2 regions of the Pandoraea sp. CB10b_02 genome follow, and region 1 is predicted to be linked to the other one. Evidence: predicted binding sites of a transcription regulator. Region 1 holds the regulator's gene; the other holds the start of a gene.

Evidence for each region. The regulator FliA, encoded in region 1, starts transcription of late flagellar genes. The targets are predictions, from matches to a motif close to CTAAAGTTTNNNNNNNNNNNGCCGNTA.
Region 2: the regulator FliA is predicted to act here: its motif matches at 2,618-2,644, upstream of CDN36_RS21915 (FlxA-like family protein).

Annotation. Positions count from the first base shown of each region.
Region 1 is NZ_NJGW02000013.1:9,406-21,094, forward strand. Features, by position in the region: gene flhA (flagellar biosynthesis protein FlhA) at 1-480, shown strand, start outside; gene flhF (flagellar biosynthesis GTPase FlhF) at 477-1,730, shown strand; gene CDN36_RS14685 (MinD/ParA family ATP-binding protein) at 1,735-2,634, shown strand; gene CDN36_RS14690 (RNA polymerase sigma factor FliA) at 2,672-3,400, shown strand; gene CDN36_RS14695 (flagella synthesis protein FlgN) at 3,573-4,031, opposite strand; gene flgM (flagellar biosynthesis anti-sigma factor FlgM) at 4,028-4,366, opposite strand; gene flgA (flagellar basal body P-ring formation chaperone FlgA) at 4,503-5,567, opposite strand; gene flgB (flagellar basal body rod protein FlgB) at 6,033-6,473, shown strand; gene flgC (flagellar basal body rod protein FlgC) at 6,479-6,883, shown strand; gene flgD (flagellar hook assembly protein FlgD) at 6,907-7,635, shown strand; gene flgE (flagellar hook protein FlgE) at 7,715-8,971, shown strand; gene CDN36_RS14730 (flagellar basal body rod protein FlgF) at 9,011-9,754, shown strand; gene flgG (flagellar basal-body rod protein FlgG) at 9,810-10,592, shown strand; gene CDN36_RS14740 (flagellar basal body L-ring protein FlgH) at 10,632-11,345, shown strand; gene CDN36_RS14745 (flagellar basal body P-ring protein FlgI) at 11,491-11,689, shown strand, end outside.
Region 2 is NZ_NJGW02000037.1:8,200-19,888, forward strand. Features, by position in the region: gene CDN36_RS21905 (ABC transporter substrate-binding protein) at 1-346, shown strand, start outside; gene mdtD (multidrug transporter subunit MdtD) at 356-1,855, opposite strand; gene CDN36_RS21915 (FlxA-like family protein) at 1,922-2,551, opposite strand; gene CDN36_RS21920 (glycoside hydrolase family 15 protein) at 2,826-4,691, opposite strand; gene CDN36_RS21925 (CaiB/BaiF CoA transferase family protein) at 4,999-6,243, opposite strand; gene CDN36_RS21930 (enoyl-CoA hydratase-related protein) at 6,245-7,024, opposite strand; gene CDN36_RS21935 (GntR family transcriptional regulator) at 7,246-7,920, shown strand; gene CDN36_RS21940 (GntR family transcriptional regulator) at 8,041-8,724, opposite strand; gene CDN36_RS21945 (2-keto-4-pentenoate hydratase) at 9,076-9,834, shown strand; gene CDN36_RS21950 (MFS transporter) at 9,925-11,199, opposite strand.

The sequences.
Region 1 (11,689 bases):
CTGCAGAAGGTGCTGCAAAACCTGCTCGAGGAGCAGGTGCCGATTCGCGACATGCGCACCATCATCGACACCATTGCCGAACACGGCGCGCGCGTGCAGGACCCGCACGATCTCACGGCGCTGGTGCGCCTGTCGCTGGGCCGCGCGATCACCCAGAGCGTGTTCCCGGGCAACGGCGACCTGGAGGTCGTGGGGCTCGACGCCAATCTCGAAAGAATTCTCACGCAGGCGCTGTCCGCCGGCGGCGGCACCGGCCTCGAGCCGGGCCTGGCCGACACGCTGCTGCGTGAGACGCAGGCGGCCGTGGCGCGTCAGGAGCGCCAGGGGCTGCCGGCGGTATTGCTGGTTCAACATCCGTTGCGCTCGCTGCTCTCGCGCTTCCTGCGCCGCAGCCTGCCGCAGCTCAAGGTTTTGTCGTATGCGGAAGTGCCTGATACGCGCAACGTGAAAATGACGGCACTCATCGGAGGTCAAGCGTGAAGATTCGGAAGTTCTTTGCGGGCACGTGCCGCGACGCACTGCGCCAGATTCGCGAGGAAATCGGGCCCGATGCGGTCGTGTTGTCCAACCGTTCGGTGGCCAACGGCGTGGAAATCGTGGCGCTGGCGGAAGAGGATCTCGACGCGCTCGCCGGCGGCGACATGCCCACTTACCGGCCGCGTCCCCGTCCGGCTCCGGCGGCGCCGCCGGCGGCGGCCGCGGCGGCTCAGGACATCGCGGCGGCGAGCGCCTTCGCGCAGAGCATGATGGGCGAACTCCAGAGCATGCGCGGCCTGCTTGAGGAGCAGGTGGCCGGGCTGGTGTGGAACGACAAGCGGCGGCGCTCGCCGGCCCAAGGCGAAATCCTGCGCACGCTGCTCGCCGCGGGTTTTTCGGCGCAGCTCGGCCGTGCGCTGCTCGAGCATCTGCCCGAAGGCAGCGGGCGTGAGCCGGGTCTCGAGTGGGTGAAAAATGCGCTCAAGCGCAATCTGCCCGTCATGGCGAACGAAGACGAATTGATGGAGCGCGGCGGGGTGTATGCGCTCATGGGGCCGACCGGCGTGGGCAAGACCACGACGACGGCCAAGCTCGCCGCGCGTTGCGTGATGCGCCACGGCGCCGAGAAGCTCGCGCTGCTCACGACGGACAGCTACCGTATCGGCGGCCACGAGCAACTGCGCATCTACGGCAAGATCCTGGGCGTGACGGTGCATGCGGTAAAGGATGCAACGGACCTGCGTCTCGCGCTCACCGAGCTGCGCAACAAGCACATGGTGCTCATCGACACGGTGGGCATGAGCCAGCGCGATCGCACCGTGCCGGAGCAGGTGGCCATGCTGTGTGGGGCGCACACGCCGGTGCAGCGCCTGCTGCTGCTCAACGCCACGAGCCACGGCGACACGCTCAACGAAGTGGTGCACGCGTATCGCAGCGCCAGCGCGCAAGGCGGCGACCTCGCCGGGTGTATCCTGACGAAGCTCGACGAGACCACCAATCTCGGCTCGGTGCTCGATACGGTGATTCGTCACCGTCTGCCGGTGCACTACGTGTCCACGGGGCAGCGCGTGCCGGAGAACCTGCACGTGGCCGAGCGCGAATTCCTGATCGAGACGGCGCTCTCGGCGCCGGTGACGGGGTCGCCGTTCGTGCCGGCCGAGGAAGACCTGCCGGCCGTGGTGCGTGGCGTCGATCCGAACTACAGCGGGCTGTTCGCGCCCGCACAATCTTCTGGCGAGGCGTGCTTTGGTTAAACTCGTGCTCGATCAAGCGGAGGGACTGCGCCGTCTGGTGGCGCGCCATGCCACGCGCATCATCGCCGTGGTCGGGAGTACGCCTGAAGCGGGTCAGACGAGTGTGGCGCTGAATCTGGCCAGTGCGCTGGCCCATCACGGTCAGGATGTCGTGCTGGCCGACGAGAGCGGCCATGCCGCGCCGGCGCTCGGGCTGCCGCTGCGCGGCGACATCCATGACGTGCTTGCCGGCCGCATCGCGGCCGATTCGGTTCGCGTGCATACGCGCGAGAACGTGGTGCTCGTGCCGGTGGCGCATCGCCATCCGGAGCGCATCGACCCGATGCGCGCGCTGCCGGTGCTCACCGCGGGCGAGCCCGATGTCGTGGTGATCGACTGCACGCACGCGGGCGCGCTGCTCAGTCCGCTTGCCGCGCATGCGAACGACGTGCTGGTGGTGCTCGGGCGCGAGCCGGCGTCGATCACGGGAGCGTATTCGTGGATCAAGCGGGCGCATTACGAATATGCGCTGGCGCAATTCCGGGTGCTGGTGAACCGGGCGGAGGATGTGGAGGCCCGCGTGGTGTGCCGCAATCTGGCGACGACGGCGAGCCGTTATCTCGCGGTGTCGCTGGAGCTGGCGGGCCATGTGCCGGCCGATCGTCAGGTCATGCGCGCGCGGCAATTGACGCGCACGGTGGTCGACGCGTTCCCCATGGCGCCCGCGGCGGTGGCGTATCGTCAGTTGGCCGCCCAGGTCATGCACTGGCCGCTGGCGGTGCCGGAGGCCGGGGGGCCGGCTCTGGGTGCGGCCCTGGGCGTGGGAATGGGTGCGGCAATGGGTGCGGCAATGGGTGACATCGGCGGCGATCGCGGTGGCGAGCTGGCGCACGGCGTGGGCGCGACGAGCGCGCACACGGCCTGAGCGGCACGGCACGCGTCGAGAGGAAGCGGAGGGAAACATGTATACCGCGCGCGGGAAGGTCGACACGAACGACACGCTGACCCAATACGCGCCGTTGGTGCGCCGGCTGGCGCTGCAATTGATGGCCAAGCTGCCGGCGAGCGTGGAATTGGAGGATCTGATCCAGGCCGGCATGCTGGGTTTGCTGGATGCCGCCAACCGCTATCAGGAAACGCAGGGCGCGCAGTTCGAGACTTACGCGAGCCAGCGGATTCGCGGCGCCATGCTCGACGAGCTGCGCGAGCTGGATTGGGCCTCGCGAGGCATTCGCAAGACGGCGCGCCAGATCGAGCAGGCGGTGCAGCGCCTGGAGCAGCGGCTCGGACGAGGGCCGTCGGAGAGCGAGATCGCCGGCGAGATGTCCATCGGGCTGGCCGAGTATCAGCAGATGCTGCAGGACGTGCACGGCTGCCAGCTGATTTACTACGAAGACTTCGAGTCGGCGGACGAAGAGCCCTTCATCGACCGCATCTGTGCGGACCCGGGGGCCGATCCGCTGACGATGCTGCTCGACGAGGGGCTGCGCGGCGGCGTGGTCGACGCGATCGAGCGCCTGCCCGAGCGCGAGAAGCTGCTGATGAGTCTGTACTACGAGCAGGGCCTGAACCTGCGCGAGATCGGCGCGGTGCTCGAGGTCAGCGAGTCCCGCGTGTGCCAGCTCCACAGCCAGGCCATTTCGCGGCTGCGTGCGACGCTGCGCGAGAAGGCGTGGACGTCGGCGAGTTGAGCCGCGTCATTGCCGTAGCGGAAGCGGTGGTGATCGGTGGTGAAGCGGTGGCGAAGTGACCGTCGACGGGCGGGCGCACGGCGAGAAGATTCCCGGGCCGCTCGCCGGGTGTCGCTCCGGCTCTCCGGCCCGCCGGCCGCTCAAGCGCCGAGCGCTGCAAGCGATTCGGGGTTCAAGCGGTAACGCTTCCCCCGCTCGAGCGTGGGGTGGTGCGTCCGTCGGGGCCATACAGCGGGGCATTCTGCTCCGGGCCGTACAGTACGTTGAGCGCTTGCTGGGTGTAGGTGAGACGGGTGCGGATCAGCACGCCGTTCGTGTCGTTGGCGCGCTTGGCCTCGGCCGCTGCGGCGAGCAGCGTCTTCCACGCGCCGTCGATGCGCGTGTCCGCTGCCGCGGCGGCCGTGGCTCCCGCTTCGTCGGGCGTGTAGCCCAACGCCTGGAGGTGCGCGTCACGCTCGCGGCCAAGCGCCGAGAGTTCCGCCACCGCGCGCGTCTTGCGCTCGGTGAGTTCCGGCAATGCGTCGAGCGTGCCGTTCACCAATGCCTGCTGTTCCTCGTCGAGCAGCGTTGTAAACGCGCCGATCGCGGCCGTTTCCGTGACGAGGGCATTCAGCAGGGCATCCGTGGTCATGACTTCGATTGCGTCGAGAGTAGATCGCGCGCGGTCGCAATGAGGCCATCCGCGATCTTGTTGGTGTCGATCGTGAGCCGGCCTTCCGAAATCGCCTGCTTGATGGCGGCGACCTTGGCGACGTCGATATCGGCCGAACCCGTCTGTGCCAGCGCGGCCTGCAGGGCGCGCATCTCCGAGGACAACGCGCTCGTGCTCACGCTCGCCGCGCCGCCGGCGTTGGCCGCGGACGCCGTTGCGCCGTCGGTGCTCACAGTGCCGGTCGTCGCCCGGTCCGCCGTGCCCTTACCCGGGCCGACGCCAGTCAACGGATTGGCGGGTGGTTCGATTTTCATGTGCTTTCCCCAGAAACCTGCCTGTGTAACGGCATTATCCGCCATAACTTTAGGCAAGTAACATCCTGTTACCAGTTCAAGTACCCGGGTGATTTCAACGAAGATTTAATGATAGTGAGCGCTTGCTGCGCGGACTCTACAGGGCCACTTCCACTTCCACGTTGCCTCCTTTGCCCGTCCTGACGGTGCCGCTGACGACCTGACCGGCGCGGGTACGCACCTGGACGGGATCGCCCGCGCTGGCGCGCGAGAGCACCTGGCCTTCGGTGCTCACCTCGAAGCCGGAGCCGCGCGAGACCACGCGCACCGTCTGTCCCTGCTGCACGGCAATCGCGCTGCGCAGCAGATCGGAGCGAATCGGCAATCCGGACGTGATGCGGTTGACTGCCACCGTGCCGACGATCTGGCCGGCGTCGGTCGCCACCGTGCGCGGCAGCAATGTGAGATCGCCCTGGCGCGGCGACAGATCGTTCGGCCCGATCGTCTCGCCCGGGTTGATCTGGCGGGCGGCCACGAAATACGTTGCGTTGATGCTCACGCGCGCCTGCAGGTACAGCGTCCACGGACGCTCGCCCGCGCAGCGCACGCCAACGGTCGTCGAGCCCCACAGACGCGCGCCGGGCGGCAGGAACGGTTCGAGCGCGCTGCACGCGGGCATGCGCTCGGAGACGGCGTCGCCCACGGTGATCGTCACGCGGCCCGGCAGGCCGGTCGTCTGCTCACGCAGGAAACGCTCGGCCGTCTGCCGCACGACTTCGGTGTTCTGGAATTGGGAATTGCCTGGGACCGTTGCCTGCGGCGACGGTTGAGGGGCAGGAGCGACCTGAGCGGCAGTGGCCCCCGCATTCGGTTGGGCATTGACGGCGACCGGCCGAACGTTGCCCGGCACGTTCGAAGCGACGCCACCCGCGGCGGCATTGTTGCCGGGAATGACGATGGCCCCGGGCCCGAGCGCGTTGCCCAGGTTCTGCGCGGCAGGATCGGTGGCGATGCCCGCGTTCGGGCTCTGCGTGGCAGCGTGTGCGGCACCATCCGCTCCCGCTGTCAGCGGGGCGGCGAACGGGCCGGAGAACAGCGCGGAGAACAGGGCAATGAGCACGGCGGCCCGCAGGCCGGCTCGCGAGCCCGCGCGACGACCACGCCGCGGCGCATGGCGCTCGCGGGCGGCGCTGACGACACGGTCGCCGAAATTACCTGCCATGTTCACTCTCCTTCGGGTGCGGCTCGCGGGGCATTCGTCGCGCACTCACGGTGCACGGGGTGCATTCAGTGCAGCCCGACGCTCGACCCGCCTGGCGCCCCGGACCCCGGCGGCGCGGTGAAGCCGACGGCACCGGGCAGTGTTCCTGTGCCTGGGGGGCGAACGCCGTCCGGCGCCGTCAGGAAGCCATTCTAGAGATGTCCGGCCGGGGGCATGGCCCGAAATGGCGGTCAATCTCGTGCCTATTCATCCGATTGAATCCCGGAGGGCGGGCATACGATGCGAAGCATGCCAAAAGGTCCGTACTTTTTCCGGACCCGGCAGGACATCCCGTCGGCGCGCCATGGCGACGCCCGCTTCCCGGGACGCGACGCCACGGCCCCGGCGGCCCTGGCGCCAGGGCGCGACGACGGACGGACTTCTTGTGCAACACCTGGCAGCAAGGCAAGCATCGGGCGAGACGAGATCATGGACAAACTGGACGCGGCATTGCGATTTTCCCAGCAGGCGCTGGCCATGCGCGCCTATCGCCAGGAGATCATCTCCTCGAACATCGCCAACGCCGATACGCCGGGCTACAAGGCGCGCGACGTCGATTTCAACAGCGCGCTCACGCAGGCCGTCGAGCGTGGCACGCAGCAGCAGCTCGCCACCGAGTCGAGCGTCTCGCTCACGCGCACCTCGCCGCGCCACATCGCCGCACGCGGCGCGAGCACGGCGCCCCCGCTGGGTGGGCCCGAGCTGCTCTATCGCGTGCCGTATCAGCAGAGCGTGGACGGCAACACCGTCGAGCTCGACGCCGAGCGGGTGAACTTCGCCGATAACGCCGTGCATTACCAAACGGGCCTCACGGTCCTGTCCAGCCAGATCAAGACGATGCTGGCAGCCATCACGAGTCAAGGGTAAGCGCCATGCCACTGATGAGCATCTTCGACGTCGCCGGTTCGGCCATGACTGCGCAATCGCAGCGCATGAACGTCACGGCCAGCAACCTGGCCAATGCCGAATCCGTTACCGGCCCGGACGGTCAGCCGTACCGCGCCAAGCAGGTCGTGTTTCAGGTCAACCCCGTGGCCGGCGCCGACGTGGGCGGCGTCAAGGTCGCCGGCGTGGTCGACGATCCGTCGCCGCTCAAGACCGTGTACGACCCGAAGAATCCGGCTGCCAACGCCCAGGGCTACGTCACCATGCCCAACGTGAATCCGGTGGAAGAGATGGTCAACATGATCTCCGCTTCCCGCTCCTATCAGGCCAACGTCGAGGCGCTCAACACCGCCAAGACGCTGATGCTCAAAACCCTCACGGTCGGCCAGTAAGGGGCCGCGCGGAGATCCGAATCATGGCAAGTATCAACACGTCGAACGCCGGCAATTTCTCGCAGTCGTTCCTCGACTCGATCAACGGCACGGCCAACAGCTCCAGCTCGAAGTCCTCGGCGGGCAGCGCCGACGACCTGCAAAACAGCTTTCTGAAGTTGCTCGTCGCCCAGATGAACAACCAGGACCCGCTCAACCCGATGGACAACTCGCAGGTCACGTCGCAGCTCGCGCAGATCAGCACGGTCTCGGGCATCACGCAGCTCAACACCACGCTCTCCTCGGTCACCTCGCAGCTCAACTCCACGCAAAGCCTGCAAGCCGCGGCGCTCGTGGGCAAGGGCGTGCTGATTCCGGGCAACGGCATCGGCGTGGGCAGCACGACCGGCACCGACGGCACCGTCACGAAGACCGCCACGCCGTTCGGCTTCGAGCTGCCGAGCGACGCCGACACCGTCACCATCCAGATCAAGGACGCTACGGGCAAGGTGGTGCGCACGGTCAACGCCGGCGCCCTGGATGCCGGCGTGCAGGCACTCACGTGGGACGCCAAGGACGACGCGGGCACCGCCGTGGCCGACGGCAAGTACACGCTGACGGTGACCGCCTCGGCCAACGGCAAGGCCGTGACGCCGACGCTGCTCTCGTATGCACAGGTGCAAAGCGTGGTGGCGAGCACGACCGGCTCGCCGCTGCTCAATGTGGGCACGGGCACGAACGTCAAGCTCGCCGACGTGCGCGAGATCCTGTAAGCGACCCGTTTTCGACGCAAGCCCTTAACCGTTTTCCTCGCGACGCACATCGTCGACAACCGAACTCAGGAGTAACAGCATGGCCTTTTCGACCGGATTGAGCGGCCTGAACGCCGCCTCCAAGGACCTGGACGTCATCGGCAACAACGTTGCCAACGCGGCTACGGTCGGCTTCAAGCAAGGGCAGGCGCAATTCGCCGACATCTACGCCAATTCGCTGTTCGGCGCGGGCAACAACACTGTCGGCATCGGTACGCGCGTGGCGGCCGTGGCGCAGCAGTTCACGCAGGGCGACATCACGGTCACGAATCGTCAGCTCGACCTGGCCATCTCGGGTAACGGCTTTTTCCGGGTGTCGAACAACGGCACCATTGCCTACACGCGCAACGGCCAGTTCTCGCTCGACAAGAACGGCTACATCGTCGACGCCAACGGCGATCACCTGACCGGCTACCTCGCCGGCCCGAACGGCATCATCAACAGCGTCTCGCCGGTCGATCTGCAGATCCCCACGGGCGATCTCGCGCCCACGGCCACCAGCAAGATCACCGGTCAGTTCAACCTCGACTCGCGCAACGCGGTCAACACCACGCCGTTCTCGATCACCGACCCGAATTCGTACACCAACGCCACGTCGCTCAAGGTCTACGACTCGCTGGGCAACGCGCACGACGTGAACCTCTACTTCAAGAAGACGAGCGTCGACGCCACGACCAACAACGCCACGTGGACCGTCTACGCCTCGGTCGACGGCACCACGCTCGTGGGCACCGGCCCGATCGGCACGATGACGTTCAACTCGGCCGGCAGCCTCGTGGCGCAGACGGACTCGACCGGCGCGACCGTGACCGGCCCGATCACGCTGCCCACGATCGCCTACGGCAACGGCGCGTCGAACGCGAACATGACGCTCGACCTCTCGGGCACCACGCAATACGGCAACACCTACACGCCCAACACACTCACGCAGGACGGCTACACCTCGGGCCGCCTGACGGGCTTCACGTTCAACGCCGACGGCACCATCGTGGGCACGTACTCGAACACGAAGTCGATCACGCTGGGGCAGGTGGCGCTGGCCAACTTCAACAACGTGCAGGGTCTGATTCCGCTGGGCAACAACCTGTGGGCCGAATCGGCAGACTCGGGCATTCCCATCGTCGGCGTGCCCGGCGGCACGAACCTCGGCAAGCTGCAGGCCGGCGCCGTGGAAGCGTCGAACGTCGACCTGACCGCAGAACTGGTCCACATGATCACCGCGCAGCGCAACTATCAGGCCAACGCGCAGACGATCAAGACGGAAGACCAGTTGATGCAGACGATGGTCAACCTGTAATCCGGAGCCGCGCATGGGTAACCTGCAGCAGAGGCGTCGATGGACCGTCTGATCTATGTCGCCATGACCGGCGCGAAGCAGGCGATGGAGCAGCAATCGACCACCGCCAACAACCTGGCGAACGTCTCGACGCCCGGTTTTCGCGCCCAGCTCTCGGCGTTTCGCCAGGCGCCGGTGCGCGCCGCCGACGGCACGACCGGCACGCGCACGTTCGTGGCCACTTCCACGCCGGGCACCGACTTCACGCCCGGCGCGATGCAGCAGACGGGCCGCGCACTCGACGTGGCCATCCAGGGGCAGGGCTGGCTCGCCGTGCGCGACGCGCAGGGCCGCGAAGCCTACACCCGCGGCGGCAACCTCGAGATGACGGCCGATGGCCAGATCACGCTGCACGGCCTGCCGGTGATGACCGACGCCGGGCCGGCTGCCGTGCCGCCGGGCGCGTCCGTGACCATCGGCACCGACGGCACGATCTCCGCGCTGGGACAGGGCGATCCGCCCAACTCCATCGCGGTCATGGGGCAACTGAAGCTCGTCAACCCGCCCGAAGCGAATCTGGTGCGCGGCGACGACGGCCTGTTTCGCACCGCCAACAACGTGCCGGCGCAGGTCGATCCGAACGTGGTGGTCGTTGCCGGCTCGATCGAGAACAGCAACGTCAATCCGGTGAGCGGTCTGGTGAACATGATTTCGCAGTCGCGGGCCTTTGAGATGCAGATGAAGATGCTCTCGACGGCCGATACCAACGAACAAACCGCCAACCAGTTGCTGAACTTCAGCTGATGGCCTCGCGAGACGCCAGCGCGCGCTCGCTACCGTACACGGGGAGTCAAATCAAATGATCCGTTCGCTCTACATCGCCGCCACGGGCATGAACGCCCAGCAGACGAACATGGACGTGATTTCCAACAACCTCGCCAACACCAGCACGAACGGCTTCAAGAAGGGCCGTGCGGTGTTCGAGGATCTGCTGTACCAGACCCTGCGCCAGCCGGGCGCGCAGTCGTCGCAGCAAACGCTGCTGCCCTCCGGCCTGCAGCTGGGCACCGGCGTGCGTCCGGCCGCCACCGAGCGCATCTTCACGCAGGGCAACCTCACGTCGACCAACAACGCGAAGGACGTGGCCATCAACGGCGACGGTTTCTTCCAGGTGCTCATGCCGGACGGCACGACCGCCTACACGCGCGACGGCTCGTTCCAGGTCGACAACAACGGCCAGCTCGTGACCGCTTCGGGCTACCCGATTCAGCCGGCCATCACGATTCCGGCCAACGCGCTCTCGCTCACCATCGCGCGCGACGGTACGGTCTCGGTCACGCAACCGGGCAACACGGCCAACGTGCAGATCGGCACGTTCCAGCTCGCCACCTTCATCAACAACGCCGGGCTGCAGAGCCTGGGCGAGAACCTGTACGCCGAAACCGCGGCTTCGGGCGCGCCGAACGTGGCGCAGCCGGGCACCAACGGCGCGGGCGTGCTCAACCAGAACTACGTCGAAACGTCGAACGTGAACGTGGTGGAAGAGCTGGTGAACATGATCCAGGCGCAGCGCGCCTATGAAATCAACTCGAAGGCGGTGACGGCATCCGACCAGATGCTGCAGCGCCTGACGCAGATGTAAGCAGCGGCTCGCCGCTGATCGCTTCAGGAAATGCCGACCATGTCCGCAAAGATCGTCATCCCACGAAGCAGCGCAGGCCAGTCGCGGTATCTTGCGCTCGCCGCCGCCGTCGCGTTGGGCGCTCTGGCGGGCTGCGCCTACGTGCCGCAGGAACCGGTGGTGCAGGGCCCGACCACCACGCGTCCGCCGCCCCCGCCGGTGGCGGCCGACCCGGAGGGCTCGATCTATCGACCGCTGTACTCGAACCGCCCGCTCTTCGAAGACCGGCGCCCGCGTAACGTAGGCGACATTCTCACCATCGTCATCAACGAGAACACGGCGGCGAGCAAGAATTCCGCAGCCAACACGAACCGCTCGAGCAGCGGCTCGCTCACGCTCAACCAGATGCCCGGGGTGGTCGGCGGCGTGTTCAACAACCAGAGCCTGAACGCGAGCGGCGGCAACAAGTTCGACGCCAAGGGCGCGGCCAACGCCAACAACGTGTTCTCGGGCCAGATCACGGTGACGGTCATGGACGTGCTGCCCAACGGCAATCTGGCGGTGGCCGGCGAGAAGCAGATCGCCATCAACCAGGGCACCGAGTACATCAAGTTCTCGGGCATCGTGAGCCCGCAGACGATTTCCGGCTCGAACACCGTGCCCTCGACGCAGGTGGCCGATGCGCGCATCGAATACCGCGGCAAGGGCTACATCAACGAAGCCGAGACCATGGGCTGGCTGCAGCGCTTCTTCCTCAACGTGTCGCCTTTCTGATGCCCTTGTGATGTCGAACATGCCGTACCCGTCGCGCCGCGCGCTTCGCCTCCGTCTCCCTGCTCGCCCCGGCTGCCTTCGCCGTTGGGCGGGCGTCGTGCGCTCGCTCGCCGTGGCGGCGGCCGCCGGCGCCGCGCTGCTGGCAATGCCGGGCGCGGCGCACGCCGAACGCCTGAAGGAGCTCGCGTCGATTCAGGGCGTGCGCGACAACCAGCTGATCGGCTACGGCCTGGTGGCCGGTCTGGACAACTCGGGCGACCAGACCACGCAGACGCCGTTTACCGTGCAGAGCATGACCAACATGCTCTCGCAGCTCGGCATCACCGTCGCGCCAGGCACGAACA
Region 2 (11,689 bases), on a different contig from region 1:
CTTCGCGCAGCGCTTTTACGCGCAGCACAAGAAAATGCCGACGATGATGCAGGCCGCCGTGTACTCGGCGGTGCTCAACTACCTGAAGGCGATCCAGGCGGCCGGCACCGACGAGGCCGACGCCGTGATGGCCAAGCTCAAGTCGATGAAGATCGACGATCCGGTCATTCGCAACGGCCAGATCCGCGCCGACGGCAAGCTCGTGCACGACATGCTGCTCGTGCAGGTCAAGACGCCGGCCGAGTCGAAGTCGGAGTGGGATCTGTACAAGATCCTCGAGACGATTCCGGCCGACAAGGCGTTCGCCCCGCTGGCCGAGTCGAAGTGCGCGCTGGTGAAGAAGTAAATCTGGCGCTCACGGCTTGAGGTCGGTGGCGGAGGCGCCCGACGCCCCGCCACTGCGCCGCGCCGCCGCCGCATCCTCCACGCGCCGGAACACCAGCGCCGAAGCCAGCGTGATCAGCCCGACGCACACGAACGTCAACCGGAAACCGGCGACGGCGCCGCTCGCGCCCGCCTCGCCGGCCCGCCCCGCCAGATGACCGAACAGGGCAAGCAATTGCCCGCCGATCGTCACCCCGAGCCCCAGCGCCAGCATCTGCGCCATCGAGAAAAGACCATTGCCGGCGCTCGCGCGGCGCGCGCCGAGATCCTTCAGGGTGACACTGTTCATCGCCGCGAACTGCATCGAGTTCGCGCCGCCGAAGACGGCCAGTTGCACGAGCCCCAGCCACACCGGCCAGCCGGGGCCGAACAGCGCGAAGCTCGCGATCGAGGCGCCGACCACCACCGTATTCACGATCAGGAAACGCGTGTAGCCGTAGCGCTGCACGAGCGGCGTGACCATGCGCTTGACCACCACGCCGGACAGCGCCACGGGCAGCATCATCAGCCCCGAGGCGAGGGGGCTGTAGCCCATGGCCACCTGCAGCAGCAGCGGCAACAGGAACGGCACGGCGCTGCTGCCGATGCGCGCGACCAGATTACCCAGCAGGCCGAGGCTGAAGCTGCGCGTCTCGAAGAGTTCCAGCGGAAACAGCGGCGCCGCGCAGCGGCGCGCATAAGGCCAGTAGCCGAGCGTCGTCGCCACGCACAGCAGTGCCAGCCCGACAGACACGTCCCAACCCGTGTCGGAGAACGGATGGTCGAGCGCGAGCGTGAACGACACCATCGCGGCCGAGAGCAGGGCGAAGCCAGGCCAGTCGAAACCGGTGTGGGTGAGTTCGTCCTTGGCCGGGCGCGGCAGATAGCGCCGCACGGCGAGACTGCCGACGACGCCGATCGGCACGTTGATGAGGAAGATCCAGTGCCACGACGCGACCTGCACGAGCCAGCCGCCGAGCACCGGGCCGATCATCGGGCCGACCTGTCCGGCAATCGACACGAAGGCGAGCGCCGCCAGATAGCGCTCGGCGGGAAACGTGCGCAGCACCGCGAGGCGGCCGACGGGCAGGAGCATGGAGCCACCCGCGCCCTGCAGCACGCGCGCGAGCACCAGCTGCGCCAGCGTATGCGCCATCGCACAGCAGATCGAGCCGAGCACGAAGAGCAGGATCGCGACGAAATACACGCGCCGCGTGCCGAACCGGTCGGCAAGCCACCCCGAGGCCGGCGTGAGCATGGCCATGGTCAGCGAATACGCGACGACGACAGGCTGCATGCGCAACGGGTTCTCGCCGAGGCTCGCGGCCATGGCCGGCAGTGCCGTGTTGACGATGGTGGTGTCGAGCGCCTGCATGAAAAAACCCGCCGCAACGATCCATAGCAGAGCGGTGAGTGTCGTGTCTTGCTTCATGCGGCGCGAGGATGAGGCGGCGGAACGTCGTCGCCTCCGAGAAGAATTAAGCGAAAGCAGAATTCTAGCGCGCTTCGCCGGAGTCGGCGCAGGTCGATGCAGGCGGTCCGGCCGGTAAAACGCGGCTCAGGCCGTGGTGTCGACGCGCGCGCCCTTCGTTTTGGTCGGATCCATCAGCGCCTGAATCTGGGCCTGTATCGTCATGGCCTGGGCAGAGAGCACGGTGGTCTGCTGCAGCTTCTCGTCCGGCGGCATGGTGTCGTTGCTGCGCACCGCTTCGAGCTGCGCCATGACCTTGGCGAGCATCTGCTTGAGCTTCTCGATCGTCTGGCTGACGATCGGGCTGAGCCCGCCGCTGTCCGAGGTCCCGCCTGCCCCGCCAGCGCCGCCCTCTGCTCCGGCAATCGATTGCCCGACGCGCCTGGCGGTTTCGTTTGCCTCGCGCAGACTGTTGACGCGATCGGTATCGACGACGGCCGCGCCATTGCCGACATTGCTGCCATCGGCGGACGCGGCGCCGGCCGCGCCCGCCTTGCCGGCGGCCGCGCTCGAGGCGCTCGAGGCGCTCGAGGCACTCGAAGCGCTCGAAGCTGTCTGAGCGGCCGAAGCGCCGGGAGCCTCCCCGGCCGCCGTGGCGTGTCGCGCGCCGGCGGCGGACGATGGCGCCCGCTCGGCCTGCTGTTGTTGGATGTGGGCCTGCCAGACGTCGAGCAGACGCGACGTGGCACTCCCCCTGATCGGAATGATGGTCGTCATGGACAGGGGCGCCGGGGGCATGCCCCGGCACGTAAGGGGCTGAAAGATGCAAGGAACTGAAAGATACTACGGCATCCTTCACGTTTTCTTTAGCAGCCCTGCGAGATTGACTCCGCGGGCGCCCGCCTCGGCGCGAAGCCCGGCCCGCCGGTACGCCGGTACGCCGGTACGCCGATAAGCCGATAAGCCGATAAGCCGACGTCGATACGCCGATAAGTCGCCACGCCGCCACGCCGGGCGTTGAAGGCGCCTTCCCGGGCCGATCGCTCCGGCCTCAGGCCCGGATCGCCCGATAGCTCACGTGCTCCAGGCTCGGGTCGTCGACGGCGTCGTCGGCCTCACCGTCGGCGCGATCGTCGTTGGCGAGGGCGTCGAGCCGGATGGCCGCGTGCACGAGCGCGATGTGCGAGAACGCCTGGGGAAAATTGCCGACCTGACGCGAGTGATGCGTGTCGTACTCCTCGGCGAGCAGGCCCACGTCGTTGCGCAGCGCCAGCAGGCGCTCGAACAGCGCCCGGGCGTCGCGCTGGCGACCAATCATGACCAGGCAGTCGACCATCCAGAAGCTGCACGCGAGAAACGCGCCCTCGCCCGCCGGCAGCCCGTCGTCCACACGACTCGTGCGATAGCGCTGCACGAGACCGTCATGCATGAGCTCGCGCTCGACGGCCTCCACGGTGCCGATCACGCGCGGATCCTCGGGCGGCAGGAAGCCGACGAGCGGAATCATGAGCGCGCTCGCATCCATCTCCGACGAACCGTAAGCCTGCATGAACGCATTGCGCTCAGGGTCGTAGCCATGCGCACAGACGTCCGCGTGGATCTCCTTGCACAGCTGCCGCCAGTGCGCGAGCGGCCCCGGCAGGCCGAAACGCTCGGCCGTCTTGATCGCGCGGTCGAACGCGACCCACGCCATCACTTTCGAATACGTGAAGTGCTGACGCCCGCCGCGCACTTCCCATATGCCCTCGTCGGGCTGACGCCAGACGGTCTCGAGGTGCGCCACGAGCTTCGTCTGCACTTCCCATGTGGCGTCATCGGGCGGCAGACCACCCAGGCGCGCCTGATGCAGCGCGTCCATGACTTCGCCGTAAACGTCGAGCTGCAACTGCCCGACCGCACCGTTGCCCACGCGCACCGGTCGGGCTCCCTCGTATCCGGGCAACCAGCCGACTTCCCACTCGGGAAGACGCCGCTCGCCGGCCAGACCGTACATGATCTGCACCTGCGACGGCGCACCCGCCACCGCGCGCACGAGCCATTGCGTCCAGTCGCTCGCCTCGGTGTAGTAGCCGCCGAGCATGAGCGCCTGCAAGGTGAGCGTGGCATCGCGCAGCCAGCAATATCGATAATCCCAGTTGCGCTCGCCGCCGAGCTGTTCCGGCAGCGAGGTGGTGGGTGCTGCGACCACGCCGCCCGTCGGCACGAACGTGAGCGCCTTGAGCACGATGAGCGAGCGCCGGATGGCCTCGGCCCAGCGGCCGTTGAGCTGGCAGCGGCTCGCCCAGGTGCGCCAGTAGCGCTCGGTGTCGGTCAGCGCGGCGTGAGGGTCGATCTCGCGCGGGTCCGCATGATGCGACGGCACGCGCGAGAGCACGAACGGCACGGTGTCGCCGGCGCCCACCTCGAAGCGCGCGCGCAGGCTGCCCGGCACGTCCTGGATGGGCACGGGCGTGCGCACCACGACCTTGTCCGGGCCGGCGATGAGGCGCATGCCGGGGCCGGTGGCGTCGTCCTCGGCAAGGGCGCGCGCCCACGGCACCGACGCCCCGTAGTCGAAGCGCAGAATCAGCTCCATCGACATCGTGACCTTGCCGTGGATGCCCTTGACGAGCCGCACCAGCTCGGCCGCACCGTCGCGCAGCGGCATGAAGTCGATCACCGCGACACAGCCTTCCACGGTTTCGAAACGCGTCTCCAGAATGAGGGTGTCGTCGTGGTAGCGCCGGCTGACGGTGGCGTTCGGATCGTCGGGCGCGATTTTCCAGCGGCCGTGCTCCGGGCCGCCGAGCAAGGCGGCGAAGCAGGCGGGGGAGTCGAAATACGGCCAGCAGAGCCAGTCGATGGAGCCGTCGCGCGCGACCAGCGCGGCGCTGCGGCAGTCGCCGATCATTGCGTAATCTTCAATTCGTGCCGGCATGCTCACCTCGCGAAACGGAGAGGAACGACGCGTCGCGCCCGCCGGCACGACACGCGATCGCGTGAAGCCCTATGGTACGCGCGTCGTCCGCACGCGGCCATGGGGCCGGCGCTGAAGTGAGACATCTGCCGCGGCATCTGCGAATGGTCATGCTTTCCCTCCTTGCGACGTGATGACCGGGGCGGCGTCGCCGATGGCCGGCCGCGCCCGCTCAAACAGCGACCGGCCACCGCCAAGGAAGTTCGCGCGAGTTTTATCGTTGGGCGGCAACTCGCGGTGAAACCGCGTTATCGCCGCCGCCCGTACATCAATCGTTCGCCGGCGCCTCCTCCAGCACGTGTACCGCTCCTTGATCGATCAGTTCGCGAATGTGGCGCGCATCGAAACCGTACTCCCGCAGCACCTCGCTGGTGTGCTCGCCCAAGCGGGGCGCGGGGCCGCCGATGCATTTCGGCGTCTCGGAGAAACGGATCGGCAGGCCGATGCTGCGCGTGGGCCCATCGAGCGGATGATTGGTTTGCACGACCATCTCGCGCGCGACGATCTGCGGGTGCGAAACCGCCTCGGAGATCGACAGCACCGGGCCGACCGGCAAGCCCACGGCGTCGAGGCGCTCGACCCAGTTCTGCGTGGTGTCGCGCACGAGGTAGGCCGTGAGCCGCTCGACGAGCTCGGCGCGGTGCGCGGTGCGTCCGGCATTGGTGGCGAAGCGCTCGTCGCCGGCAATCTCCGGGGCATCGAGCACCTGCAGCAGCCGTTCGTAGTTCGCCTGATTGGCCGCGCCGATGTTGATCCAGCCGTCCTTCGTGCGAAACGCCTGATAGGGCGTGCTGGTGGGATTCGCGGAACCGAGCTTCGGCGGATTCTCCCCGCTGGCGAAGAAATTGGCCGCCGCCCAGTACATCTGCTGGAAGCCGGCCTCGAGCAGCGACGTGTCGACGATCTGCCCCTGCCCCGTGCGCAGACGATGCGCATACGCGGCCGAAATGCCGAGCGCGGCCAGAATGCCCGCGTTGATGTCGGCGATCGGCGAGCCGGCCTTGATCGGGGCCTGGCCCGGCTCGCCGGTCACGCTCATCAGGCCCGAGAGGCCCTGCGCGATCAGATCGAAACCGCCCTTGTCGGCATAGGGCCCGGTGCGGCCGTAGCCGGAGATCGCGCAATAGATCAGCCCGGGGTTGGTCTCGCGCAGCGTCTCGTAGCCGAGCCCGAGCTTCTCCATCGTGCCCTTGCGATAGTTTTCGGTGACGACGTCCGCACTCGCGAGCATCTTGCGCAGCACCGCCTTGCCGCCATCGGTCTTCAGGTTCAGCGCAATGCCGCGCTTGTTGCGATTGAGCATCATGAACGACGCCGACTCGCCGTGCGCGAGGATCGGCGCAAAGCGACGCGCGTCGTCGCCTTCCATCTTCTCGACCTTGATGACGTCCGCGCCCATGTCCGCGAGCATCATGCCGCACACCGGTCCCGACATGATGTGCGAGAGCTCGATCACCTTCACGCCCTGGAGCGGGCCGCTCGCGCGCGTAGCCTTGCCGTGGCTCGTGCTCATGTCAGCGCCCCTCGAATACCGGCGTCGTCTTCGCGAGGAAGGCGCGATAGCCGGTCTGAAAGTCGGCCGTGCCGAAGCACGCGAAGCCTTCGTCGATCTGCTCGGCGGTGAGCGGCCGGCCGCTTGCCAGCTCGCGCACGAAGCGCTTGTGCCAGCGCGCGACGAGCGGCGCGCCGGCGGCGATGCGCTGAGCGCTTTGCATCGCCTCGCGCGTCACGTCGGCGTCGGCCACCACGCGCGTGACGAGTCCGATGCGCAGCGCCTCCTGCGCGTCGAAGATCCGTCCTTCGAGCAGGATCTCCAGCGCTCGCGACGGCCCCAGCAGGCGCACCAGCCCGGACAGTTCGGCATGCGCCATCACGAGGCCGAGCTTGTTGATGGGCGCGCCGAAGCGGCTCGACTCGCCGCACACGCGCACGTCGCACGCTGAGGCGATCTCCATGCCGCCGCCCACGCAGATGCCGTGAATCATCGCGACGAGCGGTACCGGACAGTTCGCGAGCGCGTCGAGCGTGCGATGCATGAGCGCGCCGTAGGCGCGCGCCTGCGCGACATTGGCACGATCGGTCTCGAACTCGGCGATGTCGTTGCCCGGGGCAAACGACTTTTCACCGGCGCCGCGCAGCACGATGCAGCGCACCTCGGGCGTCTCGGACAACGCCAGGATCGTGTCGCCCAGCGCCTGCCACATCGGCTTGGTGAGCGCGTTGAGCTTCTCGGGACGGTTGAGCGTGACCAGCGCAATCGCGCCGTCTCGCTCGGTCAGAACGGTCGATGTCACATTGCCTCCTTCAAACGCCAGCGCACCCGATGTGGGCTGGACTCGATTTTTTGGTATACCAATTTTTCGTAAACGATAGTTTTCCGAGCCCCTCGGGCGCAAGCAGAATTCGTATAAATTCGTAAAAATCAGGGTTAACGTTGAATCCGCCGCCGCTATCGATTGACGTTTTCGACAATCATCTCCAAAATTGGCATCCCAATTGCGAACATTCTTTCCTCATGACCACGCCGGCCTCGCTGAACGCCTCCGCCTACGAAGCTCTCAAGGCGCGCATCGTGCGCGGCGATCTGCGGCCTGGTGCGCCGCTGTCCGAGCGCGCGCTGTGCGACGAGTTGTCGGTCTCGCGCACGCCGTTGCGCGAGGCGCTCAAACGGCTGGCCAACGAAGGGCTGGTGGAGATCTCGCAGACGCGACGCGCGCGCGTGGCGCGCGTGAGTGTGGACGAGGTGGTGAACCTGCTGGCCGTGATGGCCGTGCTCGAGGGGCTGTCGGGCGAGCAGGCCTGCGAAAAGGCGTCAGACGCCGATCTGGACGAGTTGGCGAAGCTGCAGGCGGAAATGGAAGCCGCGTACTCGCGCACCGATCACGCCGCGTATTTCGCGCTGAACCAACAGATTCACCTGTGCATTCTGCGCATGGCCGACAACGGCCCGCTCGCGGAATATTTCCACAATCTCAATGCCCGCCTGCGCTACGTTCGCGAACGACTGACGCCCACGCCGGAGCGCTGGCGGCAAGCGGTCGACGAACATGCCGAAATGCTTGCGCTACTGCGCCGGCGCGATGGCAAACGCCTGCGCACGTTGATGGAAGCGCACCTGCGCAGCAAGACCGACGCCTATGTGGCGGCCATGCTCAACGAGGGGCTGGTGAGCATGCATCGTGCGGCGTGAGGCACGAGGCCGGAAGATGGCCGGAAGATGGCCGGAAGATGGCCGGCCGATGGCAGGAGCGTGCGCGGCACCGTGCAGGGCGGCCGGCGCTGAAGCTTCGCCATGTACGGTCATGTACCGTCATGCAGCCGCGCGCACGTTGGCCAGCACCGTGGCGCACTTGGCCATCAGGTGCCCGCGCAGCAGACGCGAGAGCGCACCGCCGTCACGCTGACGCAGCGCACGCAGCATGGCAACGTGCTCTTCGATTGCCTGCTCCCATTTGCCTGCGTGCAAGTTGGAGCGAAAGCGCAGCGCCTGAAGTCGCCGATTGACGGACTGGTACATCTGCGTGAGCGCGGGGTTGCGCGCCGCGGCGTTGATGCGATCGTGAATGCGTTGATTGCAGTCGAAATAGCCGGACAGGTCCCCATTGGCATGGCAGGCGTCCATGGCCGAATGCAGCGCCTGGATCTCGTCGATTTCCGCCTGCGTGATGCGCTCGCACGCGAGTTCGCCGGCGAGCGCCTCGAGACCGCTGAGCAGCTCGAACGCATCGGCGATATCGCGCGCCGACAGCGTGACAACGCGCGCGCCGCGGTTCGGCAGCAGTTCGATCAACTGCTCCACCGCGAGCATCTTGAGCGCTTCGCGAAGCGGCGTGCGAGAAACGCCGAGTTGTTCGCACAGCGCCCGTTCGTTCAGATGCTCGCCCGGCGGCAGGATACCTTCGGCGATCATCCTGCGCAGGCGGTCCATGACCGCGTGATGCAGCGCCTGACGGCTGATGGGTTGCGCCGCGCCGCCATCCGGCGGCGGATGCATGGCGTGTTCTCTTACGGCGTTCAGGGTCACGGAGTGCATAGGCTCGGCAAGGGTGTTCGCTCGAAGAAGGGAAACATCGACTGCAGGCACCGCACTTTCATGGGCATCCATCGATCCGCGTCGCGCCCGACCGTCGCCATGCCGCACGAAATATTACGAAATATTACGTATTCCGATTCTCGCAGATCAATGTCCTTTTGACTACGTTCGGTGTGGTTTTCACTGAGTAGACGGCACGTTCGCTGCAGTGCGCAACGAAGATCGGATTTTGTATACGATGTGGCTGCATCGCGGCCGCCCGAGGCCGCCGCCACGCCGATGTTCCTTCCCCGTTTTCCGGAGACACCCCTTATGTCCGAGACCCAAGCCGCCATCGAATCGCTGGCGCAGTTGCTGGCCGATACGCGCCGCGGCGACACGCCGATCGACGCCCCCGCACAGGCACTGCTTCCCGTGGACGCCGATGCCGCCTACGCCGTGCAACTGCGCACGCTCGATCTGCTCGGCGAGACAATCGCGGCGTGGAAAGTGGGCGCGAAGCACCCGACCGATCTGCCGAACTGCGCGCCGATCCCGGCCTCGGCGGTGAGCAACGCCGGCGGTGCGCTCGCCCTGCGCGCGTTTTTCCGCCCGGGCCTCGAACTGGAAATCGCCTTTCGCCTGTCGCGCGACATCAAGCCGGGCCGCTACGACGAGCGCGAAGCATTCATGTTCGTTGGCGAGACCCTCGTCACCATCGAGATTACCGACAGCCGGTTCGCGTCGACCGATCTCGACAAGCGCTTCGCCCTGGCCGATCTGCAGAACAACGGCGCGCTGGTGCTCGGCAGTGGTCGCGACTACGATGCGTCGCTCGATTACCTCACGCCGAAGGTCGCGTTCTCGCTCGACGGCCACGACATCACGCCGGCGCGCACCGGCAACCCGGCGGGTGATCCGCGCGCGCTGCTCACATGGCTCGTCAATCACAACGGCAAGCGCGGCATCACGATGCGCGCGGGCGCCATCGTCACGTGCGGTTCCTACGTCGGCATGATTCCGGCCACGGCAAGGGGTGTGCTGCGCGGCACCATCGACGGCATTGGTGAGGCGTCGGTCACGCTCACGTGAGGCGCCCGGACGCCCCGAGCAGGCATCCTCTTCCCGTCGCCCGCCCGCTCGGGCGATTGCCCGCGCCTTCGCCTTGCCGCGTCGCGGCACTCAGCGCTGCGGCGTGCGCCCGTCCGCGCCTGCGAGCATCCTCGGCGCGAGCAGCGCGATGGGCACGATGCACAGCAGTCCTGCACCGAGCGCCACGGGCAGACTGATGCCATGCGCGATGGCGCCGATCACCACAGGGCCGACGAGCAATCCGAGATACGCCAGGCGCGCCATGACCGCGATGGCTTCGGCGCTGGCCATGCCCGCGCCGCGCGCCACTTCGCCCGATGCGGCAAACATCACCGGCATGACGTTCGACAGGCCAAGCCCGGCGAGCGCGAAGCCCGCGACGGCGGCCGCCGGGGCGCGCCACAGCAGCGCGAGCAGCACCCCGCCCACACACAGCAGGCTGCTCAGGCGCAACAGACGCGCGCCGCCCATGCGCGCACGCACGGGATCGCCGCCGAAGCGTCCGCCGGCCATGCCGAGCGAGAACGCGGCGTAGCCCGCGCCGATCCACGCGCCTTGCGCGGCCACCACCTCGCGCATGTACACAGCCGTCCAGTCGTACATCGCCCCTTCGACCACGAGCCCGAGGAATGCGAGAACGCCGAAGCCCGTCAGGCGGCGATGCAGCCTGCGCCGCCCGGCTTCGTCCAATGCCCGCGCAGACGCTTTGCTCGCCGGGGTTTGCGGCGCACTGACCGCCGGCTCATCGGCGCCGGCGCCCGCCGTCACCGGCGCTTCGCCCGGCAGCATGTCCGGCTGCATGAAACGCGCCCCGATGACGATGACCATCGCGCAGCCAAGCGCGGCCAGACCGACGTGCCACTGCGGCGAACCGTGATGCGCGAGCCACGCGCCGCCCACCAGCGCCCCGGCCATGCCGCCAAGGCTGAAGCAACCGTGCAGCGAGGCCATGATCGGCCGGCGATAGCGCGCCTCGAGCGTGGCGGCCTGTGCATTGACGGCCACGTCGTAGGTGGCGTTTGCGGCGCCGTACAGCGCCAGCCAGCCCACCAGCGCCCAGTAGTTCGGCATCGAGAGAATGAACGCGCTCGTGATTGCCAGCGCGATGCCCGATTGCAGGCTCGCACGCTGGCTGCCGGCGCGGCCCACCCAGCGCGCCATGCGCGACATCGTGACGATGGCGCCGCCCGCGATGGCGAACATGGCCACCGAAAGATTGGCATCGTTCAGATCGAACATTGCCTTGACCGTCGGCACGTGCACGCCCCAGGTGGCATACAGAAAGCCGCTGCAGAACAGCAAGGCCATGGTCGCCGCGCGCGCGGGCCAAAAGCCGCTGCGAGGCTTCACAGGTTGAGAAGTCATGGATTTCGAAACAGATGAGGACGATGACGCAGCGCAGGCGTGCGCGTCGTCGTTGGGGGGAGACCATCGACGGATTGCCGGCGCGGGGCGCCATCCGCGAATAGACAGATTCTAGCGCAGCCGGCGTGTCGTTGCAGGCAACGACCGGCGCAATGCGGGCCCGGCGCGCGTCAACGCGGCATTGAAAAAAGCCGGCCGCCAGCCAGGGGTAACCGGCGCGGCACCGCCTGGCCACCGCAGCCCCCCGGGGCGAGAGTGGCCAGAGAATCGGAAGAGAGTCGGAGGAGAGTCGGAGGAGAGTCGGAAGAGAGTCGAAAGGGAGCGATCCCGACGGCGTCGTGCCGGCATCAGGCGCGCCAAAGTTATCCACCGTTTTTGTTCACAACGCTGTGGACAACGAATTGAGCAATTTCGCCAAGCGATTGATCGATATGGCGTTTTTGGCGAAAGGCGTCAGTCGCGCGCCGCCGCGGGCAGTCGCCGCGCAACG